DNA from 3 places in the Proteus sp. CA142267 genome. Region 2 is predicted to be linked to each of the others. Evidence: predicted binding sites of a transcription regulator. Region 2 holds the regulator's gene; each other region holds the start of a gene.
The links. The regulator PhoB, encoded in region 2, activates phosphate uptake and scavenging genes when phosphate is short. The targets are predictions, from matches to a motif close to CTGTCATAAAACTGNCNNAT.

Region 1 (6,292 bases), 190 kb from region 2:
TTGCCACAAGTGCAATCCAGACAGGGAACGCAACAGAGAGAATGCCAACAATAAGAATAAAGTGGCAAAAAGCATGAAATAAAGGTCTACGTTCAACCATCAGTAAGCCACCTTTTTCTCAACATAGCGAAATTGAATAATGGTTAAGATTGCGACAATAAACATCAAAATAACAGATTGTGCGGCGGAAGAGCCTAAATCTAATCCCACAAAACCATCGTTATAGACCTTATAAACCAGTGTTGATGTGCTACTTCCGGGGCCACCTTGCGTCATCGAGTGAATAATGGCGAAAGTATCAAAGAAGGCATAAGCAAAATTAACCACGAGTAAGAAAAAGGTGGTAGGAGAAATTAAAGGAAAACTGATCGTTATAAATCGCTTAATCGGGCCACTACCATCGATAGCGGCTGCTTCTAAAAGCGATTTAGGCACAGATTGTAATGCGGCGAGAAAAAACAGAAAGTTATAACTCACTTGTTTCCATGTCGCCGTTAAAATCACCATCCACATAGCATGATGTGTATTCAGTACAGGATCCCAATTAATGCCTATTTTCTTTAATTGTTGGCTTAATACTCCAATCGTGGGATCAAGCATAAATAACCAAAGAAAGCCTGCAATAACTGGAGCAATGGCATAGGGTGAAATTAAAATGGTGCGATAAAAAAGCTTGCCTCGTAAAATTTGTTCGGCAATACCAGCCAAAACCAGCGCTGATAACATAGATAAAAATACAACACTGGTACTGAAAATAAGCGTCGTGATCAAACTATCAAAGTAATAACGATTGCTAAAAAGTCGCTGAAAATTTTCAAAACCAACAAATTCTCGACTCAGCCCAAATGCATCTTCTAATTGAAATGACTGAAAGAAAGCTTGCCCAGCAGGCCAAATAAAAAAGATAAGCGTGATAGCTAATTGAGGAAAAATCAGCGCTAGAGGTAACCATTTTTGTTTGAAATAAATGGATTGAGAAGCCATACAATATCCAGTAAATCGATAAAAACAGAAGGCGAGCTATTTTGCTCGCCTAATACAAGTGACTATTGTTGAGCACGTTCAAAACGGCGTAACTGCTCATTTCCACGTGTAACTGCATTATCTAATGCAACTTGAGCACTCTGTTTTCCTGACCACACTTTCTCTAACTCTTCATCAACGATTTCTCGAGTTTGTAGGAAATTACCAAAGCGTAATCCTTTTGAGTTTGCGGTAGGCTCTGAGGTTGTCATTTGTAATATTGCGGTGTCAGCTCCTGGATTTTGCTGATAAAAACCCTGTTGCTGTGTTAACGCATAAGCTGCTTTAGTGACGGGTAAATAACCCGTTGCTTGGTGCCAATCGGCTTGAACTTCAGGGCTTGAAAGATAGGTAAAAAATTTGGCAACACCGTTATATTCGGCATCTGGACGCCCAGACATAACCCATAATGATGCGCCACCAATAATGGTATTTGCTGGTTTTTGTACAAGAGTATCGTCGTAAGGCAATTGGCTAACACCAATATCAAGATCTTTCATGTTCTCTTTAATGCCTGCAAAACCCGCGGATGACTCCATCACCATTGCGCACTCTTGGGTATAAAACAGAGGCATTGCATCTGATTGACGTCCGCCATATTTGAAAATACCAGATTTCGACCAATCTGCCATTTGTTGAATATGCGCAACGAAAGGTGCTTTATTAAATAAGAAGGTGGTATCAAAACCATCGAAACCATTATTTTTTGTCGCTATAGGTAAATTATTGCGGGCACCAAAGTTTTCGATTTGTGTCCACGATTGCCATGTGGTGGTAAATCCGCATTTAACACCAGAATCGAGCAATTTTTGAGACACAGCTTCCATCTCTTTCCATGTCTTAGGTGGCTGTTCTATGCCAGCTTTTTTAAAGAGTGTTTTGTTGTAATAAAGCACTGGCGTTGAACTATTAAATGGCAACGACATCATTTTGCCATCGCTGGTGGTGTAGTAACCCGTGACAGTTGATAAATAACTATTAGGATCAAAAGGTTCGTGGGTTTTTTCCATTAATTTATAAACAGGAAAAACGGCTTTTTTAGCGCCCATCATACTGGCTGTACCCACTTCAAATACTTGTACAATAGCAGGTTGGTTTTTAGCGCGAAATGAAGCCACTGCACTGGTCATTGTTTCAGCATAAGTGCCTTTATAAACAGGTTTTATCTCATATTCAGATTGACTGGCGTTAAAATCAGAGGCGATTTGATTGACTTTCTGACCAAGTGCACCTCCCATTGCATGCCACCATTCAATTTGTGTTTTTGCGTGTGTGGGAGAAGTAAATAACGCCATAGCAACAGCAAGACCTGTTATTGATTTTATCGACATGCAGAATTTCCTTTTTAATCGAGAGTTAAAGGTGCAATCTAATATGCAAATTACCCTAGATGTTATTTATGACAAAAGGGTGACAATTAAATGAAGATATATTGATGGTCTGACTGTCAAATTGCTGTCATAAATGGTTGTCATGATGTCGGCACAAATGAAAAGGAGAGAGAAATGAAGATAGCTGCTCACCGAGGTTTTTCTGGAAAAGCACCTGAAAACACACTGGCTGCGTTTAAAATGGCGATTGATTTCGGGTGCGAATGGATTGAAACGGATGTGCAATTAACCGCGGATCATGTTCCTGTGCTTATTCATGATAAAACAGTTAATCGTTGCACGAATGGGCAAGGTGCTGTGCGTTTTCATACCTTAGATGATTTACATCGCCTTGATGCAGGAAGTTGGTTTAGTTCACTCTATCAAGGTGAGAAAATTCCTTCTTTAAGACAAGGATTACAGCTCATTAAGCGTTCAGGAACAAAGCTTAATATTGAGCTGAAAACGTGGCCCGATGATGATGTTGAGCGTTTATGTTTAGCGGTTTCTGACATGATAAAAAGTGCAGATATTCCGAATGAGCAAATTCTATTTTCTTCTTTTGATACACATGCACTTATTGTTATGAAACGATATCTGCCTTTTATTCGTAGAGGGCAATTATGGGATGAGATCCCTGATAATGCGCTAGAAACGCTAAAAGCGATTGATGGTTTTAGTGTGCATTGTAATTACAAATACCTTACGCAAGAACAAGCGCAATTGTTAAAACAAGCAGGCTATGAAATTTATTGTTATACCCCGAATGATCCGGAAGAAGTGAAAGATTTTGAGCAATGGGGTGTTGATATGCTAATTACTGATATGCCTGATGTTTATCAACCGGATGTTTATCAAATAGCAAAATAAAAAAGTACTAACTATCCCGCTCACTTGTATTAAATAAGGCGTTATTGATGTGTTTGATAACGCCTTTCATTCCCTTCTTTGTGCATTGCATTTATAGAAATTAAATAAGAGAAACGTTGAGTAATAGATGTTTTCTTTACATTCTCTGCTATTATCCTGCGCAATTAATGAATAGATATTGTTCAACACAATAATGTTTATCTCATTAAAAATAAAAATGGGAAAATGGTTAGCAAATATGGCGACCTTATCAACCCAACCTCTAAGAGTAGAGGTGTGTTATTTCTACTTTAATTGCCAATAATATAATTGAGAGTGAAATATGAAAGAACTCGTTGTTGTTGCCATTGGAGGCAACAGTATTATTAAAGACAATGCTAGCCAGTCTATCGCTCATCAAGAACAAGCAGTACAAGAGGTTGCAGCCCATATTAGTGATATGGTGGCTGAAGGGTATAATATTGTTTTAACACATGGTAATGGGCCACAAGTTGGGCTTGATTTACGTCGCGCTGAAGTGGCGCATGTGCAAGAAGGTTTACCGTTAACACCATTAGCCAATTGTGTTGCAGATACACAAGGCGGTATTGGTTATTTAATACAACAAGCGTTAACGAATAAGCTTCGTGTTCAACAAAGCAAACAAGCGATCACCCTTATCACACAAGTTGAAGTCGATAAAAACGATCCAAATTTTGTTTCTCCAACAAAACCTATTGGTGCATTTTTCTCAGAACAAGAGATGATGCAATTAAAGCAAGAAAATCCTCAATGGCATTTCGTTGAAGATTCTGGTCGTGGTTATCGCCGTGTTGTTGCCTCTCCATTTCCACAACATGTTATTGAATCTAAGGCAATTAAATCACTGTCAGAATGTGGCTATGTTGTGATTGCAGTAGGTGGCGGCGGTATTCCAGTTATCAAAAATGAACACGGTAATTACCAAAGTGTTGATGCGGTTATTGATAAAGATCTGTCATCGACATTGCTCGCAAAAGAATTACATGCAGATATTCTTATCATCACAACGGGTGTTGAAAAAGTTTGTATTCATTTCGGCAAACCAGAACAGAAAGCATTAGGCGAAACGTCGGTTGAAGAAATGACACAATATATGCATGAAGGGCATTTTCCTCCGGGCAGTATGCTTCCTAAAATTGAAGCCAGTCTCTCATTTTTAGCTGCTGGTGGAAAAAGAGTGATTATCACAACGCCAGAAAAATTGGCTTCAGCCTTAAAAGGTGAAACCGGAACACATATCGTTGCTTAATTATCTTCATAAGTAGTATTTAATTATTATCCTTGATAAGCGCCTTATTTGTAAAAAGTAAGGCGCTTATTTTATATGAGTCTTAAATATAGGGCGTTATTGAGTAGGATGATTAGCGGGATAAGCTTTCGCATAATGACGAGGATTTAATCGTGCAAATAATCCTATAGTCACAATCACTAAAATGGCATGAAATGCCCATGCATAAGTAAAGCTTCCATCAGGTTGGCGTAATAGCACCGCAATTAATGGTCCGAAAGCAGCAATAATAAAGCCACCACCTTGCATTAATGCTGACAGAGCACCTGCTTGTGCTGGATCAGGAATATGATCGAGAGCGACAATCATCATCATAGAAAAACAGCCCCCCAAACCACAGCCTAAGAATATACTCCAAAGATAAGGGGCACTCATCGGAATAACCATAACCGAGACAAAACCAATAAATTGGCTTATTAATGTTATCGTAAGCCAAAAACGCCTGTCGTGATTTTTAGTCGCCAAGAAAGGAATAATTAAAGCGGCAGAGGCCTGGAAAAGAGAAAGAATAGCAACAAGTGAGCCACTTTGGGCACTTGGCATTCCTAGCGATTGGTAGAATGGCGCTAACCATGTCACAACAGAGGCATAACCTGCATTAACGCAACCAAATCCTAAGATAAGTAATCCTGTTCTAGGACGCCAAATTAAGGTATTTAGTGATATTTTATTGGCAGAAGTGGCGCTATTTTTAATAGAAAAAAGGATCGCGATAAATGCAAATCCTGCGGGAAGCGCAAACCACGCTAAAGCACTTTGCCAATGGTCATAAGTCACAGTGAGAAGAGGGGATAATTGTGCCCCGAGTGCGCCTCCCCCCATTAGCATAGCGGAATATAAACCCATCATGATAGGTGTTCGATTTCCAAACCACCCTTTAATAATGCCGGGAAATACCGCTTGAATATAGGCGACGCTTAAACCACAAAAGAGAGCTGTTAGTAATAGCTGATTGCCATCAGAAACATAGGCTCGAGAAAAAGAGCCCATCAGAAGCATTAGCATTGCGACTAAAAGCCCTTTACGTACTTGAATATAAGGTTGTAAGAAAGGAACGATTAATGCGCCTATTCCCATTAAAAGCATGGGTAATAGTGTAAGTAATGAGACTTGACTATAACTCATTCCTGTTGAGGCAATAATATTGTCAATAACAGGGCCGGGGCCGGTTAAGAAAGGGCGTAAATTTATCCCAACTAGAATAATAGTGAGGACAATCTGCCATATTTTTTTTCTTGGTAAGGCAGTCATTGTAATTCCCTGATAAACATAAATATTGTCTATTGTATAGACAATATTTATATAAACAAATGACAGATATTCTATTTGTAGAATATCGTCTTGATAATAATCTTATTATTATCAATTCACTTGGTAGATCGCCTACCTATTTAAGCCGTATATTTAAGTTTCCACTGTTTTATTTGGCTTTTGGGGTTAATTAATGTGAATTCATAGTGTTCAAAATGAGAAAGCACTTTTTTAAATTCAACCGTCGCTTTATCTAAATCCCATGATTTAGGGAAGTAAAAACCATCAAAAGAAATATTTTCTAATCTTGCAATAAATTGATGGATAAACTCATCAAATCCACCATAAGTTAGTGCGATTTTTCCACTCCAATTAATGTGATAAGTGTTATCTTGTTGACGTTGGAAGTGAATTTGATGATTTTTACATTCATCATGTCCTAATAAATAAATACTGAATGCAGAGATTT
Region 2 (6,292 bases):
ATCGATTGGGAAATATAGCGATAAATATCTGTGCCAGTCAGTTCTTCGAGTAATTCAGCGCGAGATTTATCATCTGCATTTAAAAAGGCCGCAAATTGTCCCTGAGAAAGCAACATAGACTTAGTGAAACGATCAAAATCAAGTCCCGTAATACTAATGATCATCTCTTTTACTTGGCTTATTTTGCTGGCTAAGATTTTGTCTTCGCCGCCCGTTGTATTTATTTTAACGAGTTCAGCCTGTGGTGCTTGAAGATTGCCATCTTCTTTATAATTGGCTCGGCGTTGTTCCCAAAATGCACGATAAGCCACACCTTTGACTTCAAATTCAACTTCGGTCAAGCATTCTGCGGTATGACGCGTCATTAATTCATTTTGTGATTGTGTGACTTTGTCTAATCGTGGAGTTCGATGATAAAGCGCTAAGCTAATCGCATCTAATAGTGTGGTTTTTCCTGCCCCAGTAGGGCCTGTGATAGCAAATAATCCGTTGCTAACAAAAGGCTCTTGGTCAAAGTTGATTTTCCACTCGCCTTTTAAAGAGTTAATATTTTTAAATCGCAGACTTAAGATTTTCATTATGCTTCGTTGTCCTCTTGTTCTGCCATTTCAACAGCTTGTTTAAACAATGTTGTTAACCGTGTTTTCGTTTCTTCTGAATCAAATTCATGCTGTTCTAAGCGTCTTTCAAAAACATCATAAACAGTTAATTCGGTCAGTGTTTCGTTCTCATTTTGCGTGAATGCTTGGCGCTGTTTTCTGGCTCTTCTTAATAAGATCACATCAAAAAGTGGATCGTTAGTTAGTTCTTGAACTCGGGTTTGTATATCACTGAGATAATCTTGTGTTGAAACTTCGATATCCAACCAAATAGTGGTATCTGTTTCACCGTATTGTTTTTTTAAATCATCAAGTTGTATGGCTATCTCTTTTAATGAGCCACTGATGGTGCGTAGCAACTGAAATTCAGGAATAGGTAATAGTGTGAGGTTAGTTAATTTGTCTTGCTCAAAATCGATAAGGTAGACGCTTTTTTGTTGTCCGCTTTCATCAAAACTTAAAGGAATAGGAGAGCCACTATAACGAATATGGCCCGATTTATTTACCACTTGAGGGCGATGAATATGGCCAAGAGCAATATAGTCAAATTCAGGAAATAGTGTTGCAGAGAAAGCCTCTAAAGTACCGATATAAATTTCACGTACAGAGTCCGTTACACTTGCACCAATGGTTGTAAGGTGACCTGTTGCAATAATTGGAATATTGACGTTTAGTTGCTTACGTAAATCGAGAGCCTCTTGATATTGAGCTTGATAATAATCAGCAATCGCTTCTTTTAGGGTATTTTGTTTTTCAGCACCTGATTGCCCACTTTTACTACTTATCATATCTCTAGGACGTAGATAAGGGATCGCACAAAGTAATGCTCCCGGAGTATTATCTTTTTTAGGAAGAATAAGCGGAGCTTGTGGGGTTTCAGCATGAACATTGGCAATAACCGTTGTATTTAAACATGCTAATAATGATTTAGATTCATTTAATGTCGCTACAGAATCGTGATTACCACCTAGAATGACGAGCTGGCATTGTGTATCTCGGATAGCAACAACAAAGCGGTTATAAAGCTCTCGGGCATAACTTGGGGGGGAGCCAGTATCAAAAATATCTCCTGCAACAATCAATGCATCAACTTGATAATGTTTAATTTGTGCTAACAACCAATCAAGAAACTGTTGATGTTCTTGAGCCCGAGTTTTAGTAAAAAAATATTGCCCTAAATGCCAGTCTGATGTGTGAATAATCCGCATTGCTATTCCTCTTTTTTATCTGATGAAGAGTATAGCGCACCTTACTTTTTTAGTGAAAACCCAACAATAAGCCTTCTTTTTGAGTGATATTTCACCGAAAAATGATTTATTTACCTTAACAACTGGGATCTATTTCAGTAATGTTAAGGTTAGTCATAAATCTGTCATAAAACGGCATCATAATCATTTTGACCCTCTATATACATTACACAGGATAGAGTATGGCAAGGCGTATTCTTGTTGTTGAAGATGAAACCGCAATTCGAGAGATGATCTGTTTTGTTTTGGAACAAAATGGTTTTCAGCCTATTGAAGCAGAAGACTATGATTCTGCATTGAGCTTTCTTATTGATCCTTACCCTGATCTGGTTTTATTAGATTGGATGATCCCTGGTGGATCAGGCTTGCAGGTAATAAAACAGATGAAGCGGGAAAGTAACACCCGTGATATTCCAATTATTATGCTAACGGCAAAAGGGGAAGAAGAAGATAAAGTTCAAGGGTTAGAAACGGGTGCTGATGATTACGTCATTAAGCCTTTCTCACCTAAAGAGCTTGTGGCTCGCGTGAAAGCAATTTTACGACGATTATCACCAATGTCTTCGGAGGATATTATTGAATTCAATGGATTAGGACTTGATCCTGTTTCTCATCGAGTAACGAGTCAAGATAAACCGATTGATATGGGACCTACCGAATTTAAACTCCTGCACTTTTTTATGACACATCCTGAACGCGTGTATAGCAGAGAACAACTGCTAAACTATGTTTGGGGAACGAATGTTTATGTCGAAGACCGTACTGTTGATGTGCATATTCGTCGTTTACGTAAAGCCATCGAAGAAGATGGCCATGACAGAATGATACAAACAGTACGTGGAACGGGATATCGTTTCTCTGCCCGTTTCTAAGTCAATATGGGAGTAATCGTCAGGTGTTAGAACGACTATCGTGGAAAGCCCTCGTTTGGGGGCTATGTCTATTTTGCTTACCTGCTTTTATATTATCACTTTTTATCGGGCATCTTCCTTGGTTGCTGGTGACATCGCTACTCAGTGCACTTGTGTGGCATGCCTATAACTTGCTGAAATTATCTAAATGGTTATGGTTAGATCGCTCAGTACTGCCTCCGGAAGGAAGAGGGGGATGGGAGCCTATTTTTTATGGTATTCGACAGACCCAACAACGTAATCGTAAACGACGCAGAGAATTAGGCGACTTAATTAAACGTTTTAGAAGTGGTGCTGAAAGCTTGCCCGATGCTGTTGTGATGATGACAAATGAAGGGAATATTTTTTGGTGTAATAGCCTAGCTCAACACTTACTCGGCTTTCGCTGGCCCGAAGATAACGGACAAAATATTTTTAACTTATTACGTTATCCTGATTTCTTACACTATTTTACTGCAGGTGATTTTAGTCGCTCTTTAACTATTTCACTTAATAATGGCTCTATCGTTGAGTTTCGAGTGATGCCATACAGCGAAGATCAGCGCTTGATGGTGGCACGTGATGTGACAGAAAAAAATAAACTAGAAAACTCACGACGTGACTTTTTTGCTAACGTTAGCCATGAGCTAAGAACACCACTCACTGTTATTCAAGGTTATCTTGAAATGATGGAAGAAAATAGTGTCGCGAAACCCGCAGAGCATAAGGCGATAGTGACGATGCAAGAGCAAGCTAAGCGCATGGATACGCTTGTTCAACAACTCTTACAACTTTCTCGTATCGAATCTGCGCCTCATATCGATTTAAACAAAATTGTTGATATTCCCGCTATTTTGGCTTTATTACAACAAGAAGCGGACTCATTGAGCCAAGGTCAACACCATATTATTTTTGATGTTGATAAGCAGTGGGCTGTCCGAGGTAATGAAGAGCAATTACGTAGTGCCGTTTCTAACTTAGTGTATAACGCCATTAATCACACTGAAGAAGGTACAACAATTAAAGTCAGTTGGAAGAAAGTTCCTCAAGGTATGTTATTTAGTGTCTCAGATAATGGTTCGGGGATCAGCGCAGAACACTTAACTCGTTTAACAGAGCGCTTTTATCGTGTTGATAAAGCCCGCTCTCGTCATTCTGGCGGTACTGGGTTAGGTTTGGCTATTGTGAAAAAATCACTGCTTCATCATCACTCTCAATTAAATATTGAAAGTAAAGTAGGTGTCGGGAGTACGTTCTCTTTTATCCTTCCTCAAACATTGCTTACCGCTAAAAAAACACACGAGTAGTCTGTCTTTTTTTAAAGCCTTTATTACTTGTCTTTAATCTGTGATAAAGGTTTTTTTGCCCCTTTCTTGATCTTTTTAATATCAATAAAAACTAATATCGTAGCGTTAAATTTTAATATTATTAATTAATGGTAACTTTAAATGATGTCAACACTCAATATTATTGGTGATAAAATGCACAAATCATATCATGTATATTCGATGATATATGACAGTTATAACTAGTGCCGAAAAATAGTTTAGATGATTATTCTGGTTTTAGGATTGGCTATTGCCTTTTTTCATTATAAAAGTTTTACTTGTGAGCAGTTATCGGCAATTTTTTCTATTTAGTACCTAATTGCTCTGCATGAAATGATTATATTTGGATATTCTCCTGAATAATGACGGTCTGAGCTTAAATAGATATTGTTGATTTTATGTTGCGCCATCTTGGCGTAATTTAACCATTATTGTAACTACATATTAACAAAACTTATGGCACATAGATTAACTTCCAGAGATATTCTGGCATTAGGGTTTATGACATTCGCCCTATTTGTTGGCGCTGGCAACATTATTTTTCCTCCAATGGTGGGGTTACAATCAGGCGAATTTGTTTGGACTGCCGCGATTGGCTTTTTGATCACTGGTGTGGGTTTACCTGTTTTAACGGTTGTTGCACTGGCAAAAGTCGGTGGTGGTATTGAGGCATTAAGCACACCTATTGGTAAATCAATGGGATTGTTATTAGCCATTGTTGCCTATCTTGCTGTTGGACCGCTTTTTGCAACCCCTCGTACGGCAACGGTTTCTTTTAAAGTGGGTATTGCTCCTTTAGTGGGTGATACAGAAATGTCATTGCTGATTTACAGCATTGTCTATTTCTTAATTGTTATTGGTATTTCGCTTTATCCAGGGAAATTGCTAGACAGTGTTGGTCATATTCTTGCACCAATTAAAATTCTGGCATTAGCGATATTAGGTATGGCTGCGGTATTTTGGCCTGCTGGTGGCGCTATTCCTGCGACTGAAGCTTATCGTGATATGGCGTTGACTCAGGGGTTTATTAACGGTTACCTCACCATGGATACATTGGGCGCTATGGTTTTTGGTATTGTTATTGTTAATGCAGCCCGCTCTCGCGGGATTGATAATTCATCACTGTTAACACGTTATACCATGTGGGCAGGAATTATTGCGGGTGTATTATTAACTGCGATTTATTTGAGTTTATTTAAATTAGGCTCTGGCAGTGGCAGTATCATTCCGGGTGCTCAAGATGGTGCAGATATTTTACATGCCTACGTTCAGTACACTTTTGGTAATTTTGGTAGCTTCTTTTTAGCTGTACTGATTTTCTTAGCCTGTATGGTGACTGCTGTTGGTTTAACCTGTGCCTGCGCAGAGTTTTTTAGCCGTTATTTGCCTATCTCTTATCGTGTATTAGTGTTGATTTTAGCAATATTTTCAGCCGTTGTTTCAAACTTAGGATTGAGCAAACTGATCGCGTTTTCTATTCCTGTACTGATAATGATTTATCCACCTTGTATTGTGATTATTTTAATGAGTTTCACATTACGTCTGTGGAATAACCCAAGCCGTATTATCGCGCCAGCAATGGCTGTTAGCTTATTTTTCGGTATTTTTGATGCAATAAAAGCGTCTGATTATCTGAAACATTTATTACCAGAATGGGCGACAAAACTGCCACTAAGTGAGCAAGGTTTAGCGTGGTTGATCCCAGTATTAGTGACGATTGTTGTGTGTGCTATTTACGATAGAGTCGCAGGCTCACAGAGTAAAAAAGTGATCCATACTGAAGCCATCAATAAGCAATAAAGTACATTGATTGCAAAAATAAAAAGGGAAACGAAAGTTTCCCTTTTTTAATAATATATATTTGAGGTATTAATTAACAGAAGTCGAGTTCTGTTTTATATGTGCAACAGGATGCTGATTTTCATCTAAATAGTAATGAACTCCGGCGATGATACCATCCTCACCTTCATAGAAGATTTTAAAGCGGGTACGATTGCCATCATGATAAGCAATAACTGCACTACCGCCTTTTCCTAAGCAGAACTGATGGAGATCACCTGTTGAGATACAAATACTGTCGTCGCCAGATACCGTGACTTTACAGTTATCACCTGTATTAATTGCCACAGAGTTATTTCCAGTAACATTGATTTGCGTTAAATCACCAGTATTAGTGACTTTGGCACGATCTTGAGAGGCTGTAATGAAATTACGCATACCGCTGTTTG
Region 3 (6,292 bases), on a different contig from region 2:
GCGCTTTGACTTCAGGGTAGCGTTTTACTGTTTCAGCGAAAAAGCGCTCTGTTTCACGAGATGCCGTACCATTACCAATCGCCACCAGTTCAACATTATACTTAATACACAACGCAGCGACACTTGCTGCCGCTTTATCAGCTTGTCCTGTATGTGGATAAATGGTATCTGTGGCAATTAATTTACCAGTACTATCAACAACCGCAACTTTAACACCGGTGCGTAGACCAGGATCAAGTCCCATTGTGGTACGCATGCCAGCAGGAGCCGCCATCAGTAGATCATTAAGGTTACGAGCAAAAACATTAATCGCTTCTTCTTCCGCTTTTTCTCGTAATTGGCTCATTAATTCTGTTTCAATATGCATCAAAACTTTAATGCGCCAAGTCCAACTAACAACGGCTTTACGCCAGCTATCAGCAGGTTGATTATTTAAACGTAATCCTAAATGTTCCGAGACCAGTTGTTCACCGTAGCTCTCTTTAGGAGCTTCTTCAAATTGTGGATCTGGATTGAGTGATAATTGAAGTATCCCTTCATTTCGACCACGAAACATAGCTAATGCGCGGTGAGAAGGAACATTCGCGATAGGCTCATGATGATCAAAATAATCACTAAATTTCGCACCTTCGGCTTCTTTTCCTTCAATCACTTTGGCAACAAGATGCGCATTTTTCCATAAATATTGACGAACTTTTGCCAATAATCCGGCATCTTCTGAAAAACGCTCCATTAAAATGTAACGCGCGCCATCTAAAGCCGCCTTCGTATCATCAACACCTTTTTCTGTGTTGATATAAGCGGTTGCCGTTTCTTCTGGATTATTTTGTGGTTCATTCCACAGTAAATCCGCTAAGGGTTCTAATCCATTCTCAATCGCAATCTGACCACGAGTACGGCGCTTAGGCTTATAAGGAAGATAGAGATCTTCGAGCTCTGTTTTACTTTGAGTTTCATTAATTGAAGAGTGCAATTCGGGCGTCAGCTTTCCTTGTTCTTCAATTGATTTTAAAATTGTTTGGCGGCGATCGTTGAGTTCCCGTAGGTAACCGAGGCGAGTTTCTAATTGACGTAATTGCGTATCATCTAATCCGCCTGTGACCTCTTTACGATAACGGGCAACAAATGGCACCGTATTCCCTTCATCCAGTAACGTTATGGCCGAAAGGACTTGCTGGGGCTTAACCGAGAGCTCATCTGCAATAATTCGGCTTAATGATTCATTCATAAAATATTTACCTACCGAGAGGAATAGTTAAAAAAGATGGCTATTATACACGCAGAGCACTAAAAAAATTTGGCAAATTTCCCATCTAGCTCGACAATTATGAGGAAATTAACAGATTATTTTAACATTCACGCTATAGTACCTTTATGAAATTCAATGTTGATGATAGTTTTTATTCGTAATGGCAAAAAGTAACTATATTACTCGTGATGGCTGGTATGCCTTAGACAAAGAGCTAAAATATCTTTGGAAAGAAGAGCGACCGCGTGTTACACAATCGGTTTCAGAAGCAGCGGCACAAGGTGACCGTTCAGAAAATGCTGAATATATTTATGGAAAGAAGCGATTACGTGAAATTGATAGACGTGTTCGTTTTTTATCAAAACGACTTGATGAATTAAAAATCGTTGATCCTGATCCTCGCCAAGAAGGAAAAATCTATTTTGGTGCTTGGGTCACACTTGAAGATGATGACGAAAACGTCAAAACCTTTAGGCTTGTGGGTCCCGATGAGTTTGATCCAGCAAAACAGTGGATTTCTATTGATTCCCCTGTTGCCAGAGCGCTTATTGGTAAACAAGTTGATGATGAAATCAGTGTGCAAACACCAGGTGGTGAAGTTAATTACTGCGTATTATCTATCAAATATCATTCGAAATAAGATAAATAAATAGTTTTATGTCCTTCCCTAGAGTCAATGAACAAGTTTTATCTATAAATTATTAACATTTATTCTTTGGTTTTGGTTTAATATTCTTATCGATGATAGAATTCGCTAATAAAAGCATTTGCACTTCGGGAGCTTAAAAAAATGCAAGAAAGTTATAAAGTGCTAATCGTGGATGATGATTTACGTCTGCGTTCACTCTTAGAGCGCTATTTGACAGAGCAGGGTTTTCAAATCCGTACTGCTGCAAACGCCGATCAGATGGATCGTCTGCTCACTCGCGAATCTATCCATCTTATTGTGCTCGATTTAATGCTTCCAGGTGAAGATGGCCTATCTATTTGCCGTCGCTTAAGAAGCCAAAATAACCCTATCCCTATTATTATGGTAACTGCGAAAGGGGAAGAGGTTGATAGAATTGTTGGGCTTGAAATTGGAGCTGATGATTACATCTCAAAACCATTTAACCCAAGAGAACTACTGGCACGTATTCGCGCAGTTCTTCGTCGCCAAGCAAATGAATTACCAGGCGCTCCTTCACAAGATAACGCCATTATCTCTTTTGGTAAGTTCAAGCTGAACCTTGGTACACGCGAAATGTTCCACGAAGAAGAGCATATGCCTCTGACTAGTGGTGAATTTGCTGTATTGAAAGTACTGGTATCACACCCTCGTGAACCACTTTCTCGTGACAAATTAATGAGCCTTGCTCGTGGTCGAGAATACAGTGCTATGGAGCGTTCAATTGACGTTCAAATCTCTCGTTTACGTCGCATGATTGAAGAAGATCCAACACACCCTCGTTACATTCAAACGGTTTGGGGTCTTGGTTACGTCTTTGTTCCTGATGGAACCAGCGCTCAATGAGAAGGCTGAGGCTTTCCCCTCACAATAAACTGACACGTTCGTTATTTCTGGTTATCTCGCTACTTTTTTTTAGCTTGATAGCCAGTTATATCGTTGTGCAACACCTTATTGTTGGGCCAAGCCTTCAGCAATTTAATAAAGTATTAGCGTATGAAATACGCACTTTGATACCTGAAGAATTGATCCTAGTTGATGGCACCCCACTAAAAATCTCCCCTGCTTTACGCAATAAAATCTATAACGAATTAGGCATTTCTTTCTTTGATAAAAAAGCAGCACTTGAAGAAGGCCTTTATTGGGCAAAAATAGATGATGAGTTAAGTGAGCAGATGACTGAACATCTGGGGAGAGAAACCGAAATTTGGATTGAGAATACATTGGAATACCCTGTTTTATGGGTCAATACGCATATGTCTCCCTCGCTTTGGATACGTGTTCCGTTGACCGAATTAGGGCAAAATTTCTTACTCCCTGTTTACCGACAAACGATCATTTTTATTATTATCGTTGTCGCTTTTTTCTGGCTCTATAGTCGTTTTCAAAATCGCCCACTAAATGAAGTGGAATATGCAGCGCGTCGCATCGGAAAAGGGGTTATTCCTCCTCCTATTCCTGAATCTGGCTCTTCTGAAATGCGCTCAATTATTCGTGCCTTTAACCAGATGTCATCAGGAATTCGCTCATTAGATAATGATAGAACACTCGTTATGGCAGGCGTCAGTCATGATTTGCGTACACCATTGACTCGAATTCGTCTGGCAACTGAAATGATGAGTCCCGAAGATAGTTACCTCGCAGACTCTATCAATAAAGATATTGAAGATTGTGATGCCATTATTGGGCAATTCTTAGACTATATGCGCACAGGTAAAGAGATGTCTTTAGAACTGTGTGATATGAATAATCTATTACAAGAAGTCATTTCGGCCGAATCTAATTCAGGAAAAATCAGTGAAGAACATCTTCATCCTGGACCGATTAACATCACAGCTAACCCTATTGCAGTAAAACGAGCACTCACCAATATGGTTGTAAATGCCACTCGCTATGGTAATGGTTGGATAAGCGTTTCAAGTGGCAAAAATGAAGAATATGCTTGGTTCCAAGTTGAAGATGATGGCCCCGGTATCCCACAAGAAGATAGACAACGTCTTTTCCAACCTTTTGTTCAAGGTGAACAAGCGCGTAGCTCAACAGGTGCGGGCTTAGGTTTATCTATTATTCGCCGTATTATGGATGCTCACGGTGGTTATGTTGAGCTTGATGATAGCGTTAAAGGCGGATTACTTATCCGTGCTAACTTCCCATTAAAAGAGCGTGAAGATGAGGATGATTAATCCCTCTCTATTTCAAGTATTGAAGTGCTTTTTTATTACGCTATTTCCATTCTAATTTCTCTCCTCCTATAAATATTTCATCATTTTTTTGCTTTGTCATAAAACTGTCACAATTAAGACATTTAATTGTCATCAAACTGACCTATTGTCTGTGCGTACCGTAACCGAAGTTGATAGATGTCGAAAATTATTCTACCTATCCCACAGGAGGGATTATGAAACTGATGCGTACCACCCTGACTAGTGTCATTGCCGCTGCGTTTTCAATGACCGCTCTTTCTGCACAGGCAACGACCTCGCTGACTGGTGCTGGCGCAACGTTCCCTGCCCCGGTTTATGCTAAATGGGCAGATTCCTATCAGAAAGAAACGGGTAACAAAATTAACTACCAAGGTATTGGATCCTCTGGTGGTGTAAAACAAATCATTGCAAATACCGTTGATTTTGGTGCTTCTGATGCGCCATTAGCAGACGATAAATTACAAGCTGACGGTTTATTCCAATTCCCTACCGTGATTGGTGGCGTTGTTATGGCAGTCAATATTCCTGGTATCAAATCAGGTGAATTGACCTTAGATGGCGATACTATCGGTAATATCTATCTAGGTAAGATCCAAAAATGGAACGACCCTGCCATCACGAAACTTAATCCGGGCGTAAAATTACCAGACCAGAATATCGCGGTTATTCGTCGTGCTGATGGTTCAGGAACATCTTTCGTTTTCACTAGCTACTTATCAAAAGTAAATAGCGCATGGAAAGATGAAGTCGGCGCTGGCTCTACTGTTAAGTGGCCGACAGGCTTAGGTGGAAAAGGGAATGATGGTATCGCAGCATTCGTTCAACGTGTACCGGGTTCAATTGGTTATGTTGAATATGCTTACGCGAAACAAAACAATCTTGCTTATACTAAATTAGTCACCGCTGACGGCGAAGTAATCGCACCAACAGCAGACAGTTTTAGTGCTGCGGCAAGAAAAATTGATTGGAGCAAAAGCTTTGCACAAGACCTGACTAATCAGAAAGGTGAAAACGCATGGCCGATTACTTCTACTACCTTTATCTTAGTGCATCAAAAACAGCAAAATGCAGAAAAAGGTAAAGAAGTACTGAATTTCTTCAACTGGGCTTACGACAAAGGTAATCAAGAAGCGAAAAATCTAGATTACGCAGTATTACCCACAGAAGTTGTAGAACAAATTCGTGCCGCATGGAAAACAAGTATTAAAGACAGTAATGGTAAGCCGATTTACTAATAAAATCGGTAGCCATTAAGAGATAAGTTAACGTTCACCCCCTGCTAAACAGGGGGTAATAAATTAAAAGAGGCTTTATGGCCGAGCATACAACGGTAATAAAGGCCCCTAGTAAACGAGGGGACGTTATTTTCAGCGCACTGGTTCGTCTAGCTGCGTTGATTACACTTTTGCTTTTAACAGGTATCATTGTTTCACTGATTTTCGCCTCATGGCCAAGTATTCAACAATTCGGCCTTTCATTCTTATGGACAAAAGAATGGGATCCTCCTGCGCAGGAATTCGGTGCATTAGTGCCTATTTACGGCACCATTGTAACGTCAATCATCGCGCTGGTTATTGCCGTTCCTGTCAGTTTTGGTATCGCTCTTTTCTTAACTGAATTAGCCCCTAACTGGTTAAAACGCCCGTTAGGTATCGCTATTGAGTTACTCGCCGCTATTCCTAGTATTGTTTATGGTATGTGGGGGCTGTTTGTCTTCGCGCCGCTTTTTGCAACCTATTTCCAAGAGCCCGTAGGCAATGTGCTTTCTTCCATTCCTATCGTTGGTGAGCTTTTCTCTGGCCCTGCTTTTGGTATCGGTATCTTAGCGGCGGGTGTGATCCTCGCCATCATGATCATTCCTTATATCGCTTCTGTTATGCGTGATGTATTTGAACAGACACCTGTCATGATGAAAGAGTCTGCCTACGGCATTGGCTGTACAACATGGGAAGTGATTTGGAATATCGTTCTACCTTATACCCGAAATGGTGTTATCGGTGGTGTGATGCTGGGATTAGGACGCGCCTTAGGTGAAACCATGGCAGTAACCTTTATCATCGGTAATACCTACCAGTTAGACTCCGCCTCGCTGTTTATGCCGGGTAACAGTATCACGTCTGCATTAGCGAACGAATTTGCTGAAGCAGAGACAGGATTACACACCGCTGCATT

Region 1: ugpB (sn-glycerol-3-phosphate ABC transporter substrate-binding protein UgpB) is a predicted target of PhoB. The motif match lies at 2,468-2,487, and genes of this name have one in related genera.
Region 3: pstS (phosphate ABC transporter substrate-binding protein PstS) is a predicted target of PhoB. The motif match lies at 4,193-4,212, and genes of this name have one in related genera.

What each region holds. Positions count from the first base shown of each region.
Region 1 covers NZ_QPMG01000003.1:197,554-203,845, reverse strand. The annotation lists gene ugpE (sn-glycerol-3-phosphate ABC transporter permease UgpE) at 1-100, opposite strand, end outside; gene ugpA (sn-glycerol-3-phosphate ABC transporter permease UgpA) at 100-984, opposite strand; gene ugpB (sn-glycerol-3-phosphate ABC transporter substrate-binding protein UgpB) at 1,047-2,354, opposite strand; gene C0T34_RS08275 (glycerophosphoryl diester phosphodiesterase) at 2,529-3,263, shown strand; gene C0T34_RS08270 (carbamate kinase family protein) at 3,586-4,533, shown strand; gene C0T34_RS08265 (cyanate transporter) at 4,630-5,823, opposite strand; gene C0T34_RS08260 (hypothetical protein) at 5,964-6,292, opposite strand, start outside.
Region 2 covers NZ_QPMG01000003.1:9,114-15,405, reverse strand. The annotation lists gene C0T34_RS07505 (AAA family ATPase) at 1-578, opposite strand, end outside; gene sbcD (exonuclease subunit SbcD) at 578-1,807, opposite strand; gene phoB (phosphate regulon transcriptional regulator PhoB) at 2,029-2,718, shown strand; gene phoR (phosphate regulon sensor histidine kinase PhoR) at 2,742-4,043, shown strand; gene brnQ (branched-chain amino acid transport system II carrier protein) at 4,521-5,864, shown strand; gene ydhT (protein YdhT) at 5,934-6,292, opposite strand, start outside.
Region 3 covers NZ_QPMG01000009.1:82,094-88,385, reverse strand. The annotation lists gene C0T34_RS14395 (Tex family protein) at 1-1,228, opposite strand, end outside; gene greB (transcription elongation factor GreB) at 1,410-1,889, shown strand; gene ompR (two-component system response regulator OmpR) at 2,040-2,762, shown strand; gene envZ (two-component system sensor histidine kinase EnvZ) at 2,759-4,099, shown strand; gene pstS (phosphate ABC transporter substrate-binding protein PstS) at 4,315-5,355, shown strand; gene pstC (phosphate ABC transporter permease PstC) at 5,433-6,292, shown strand, end outside.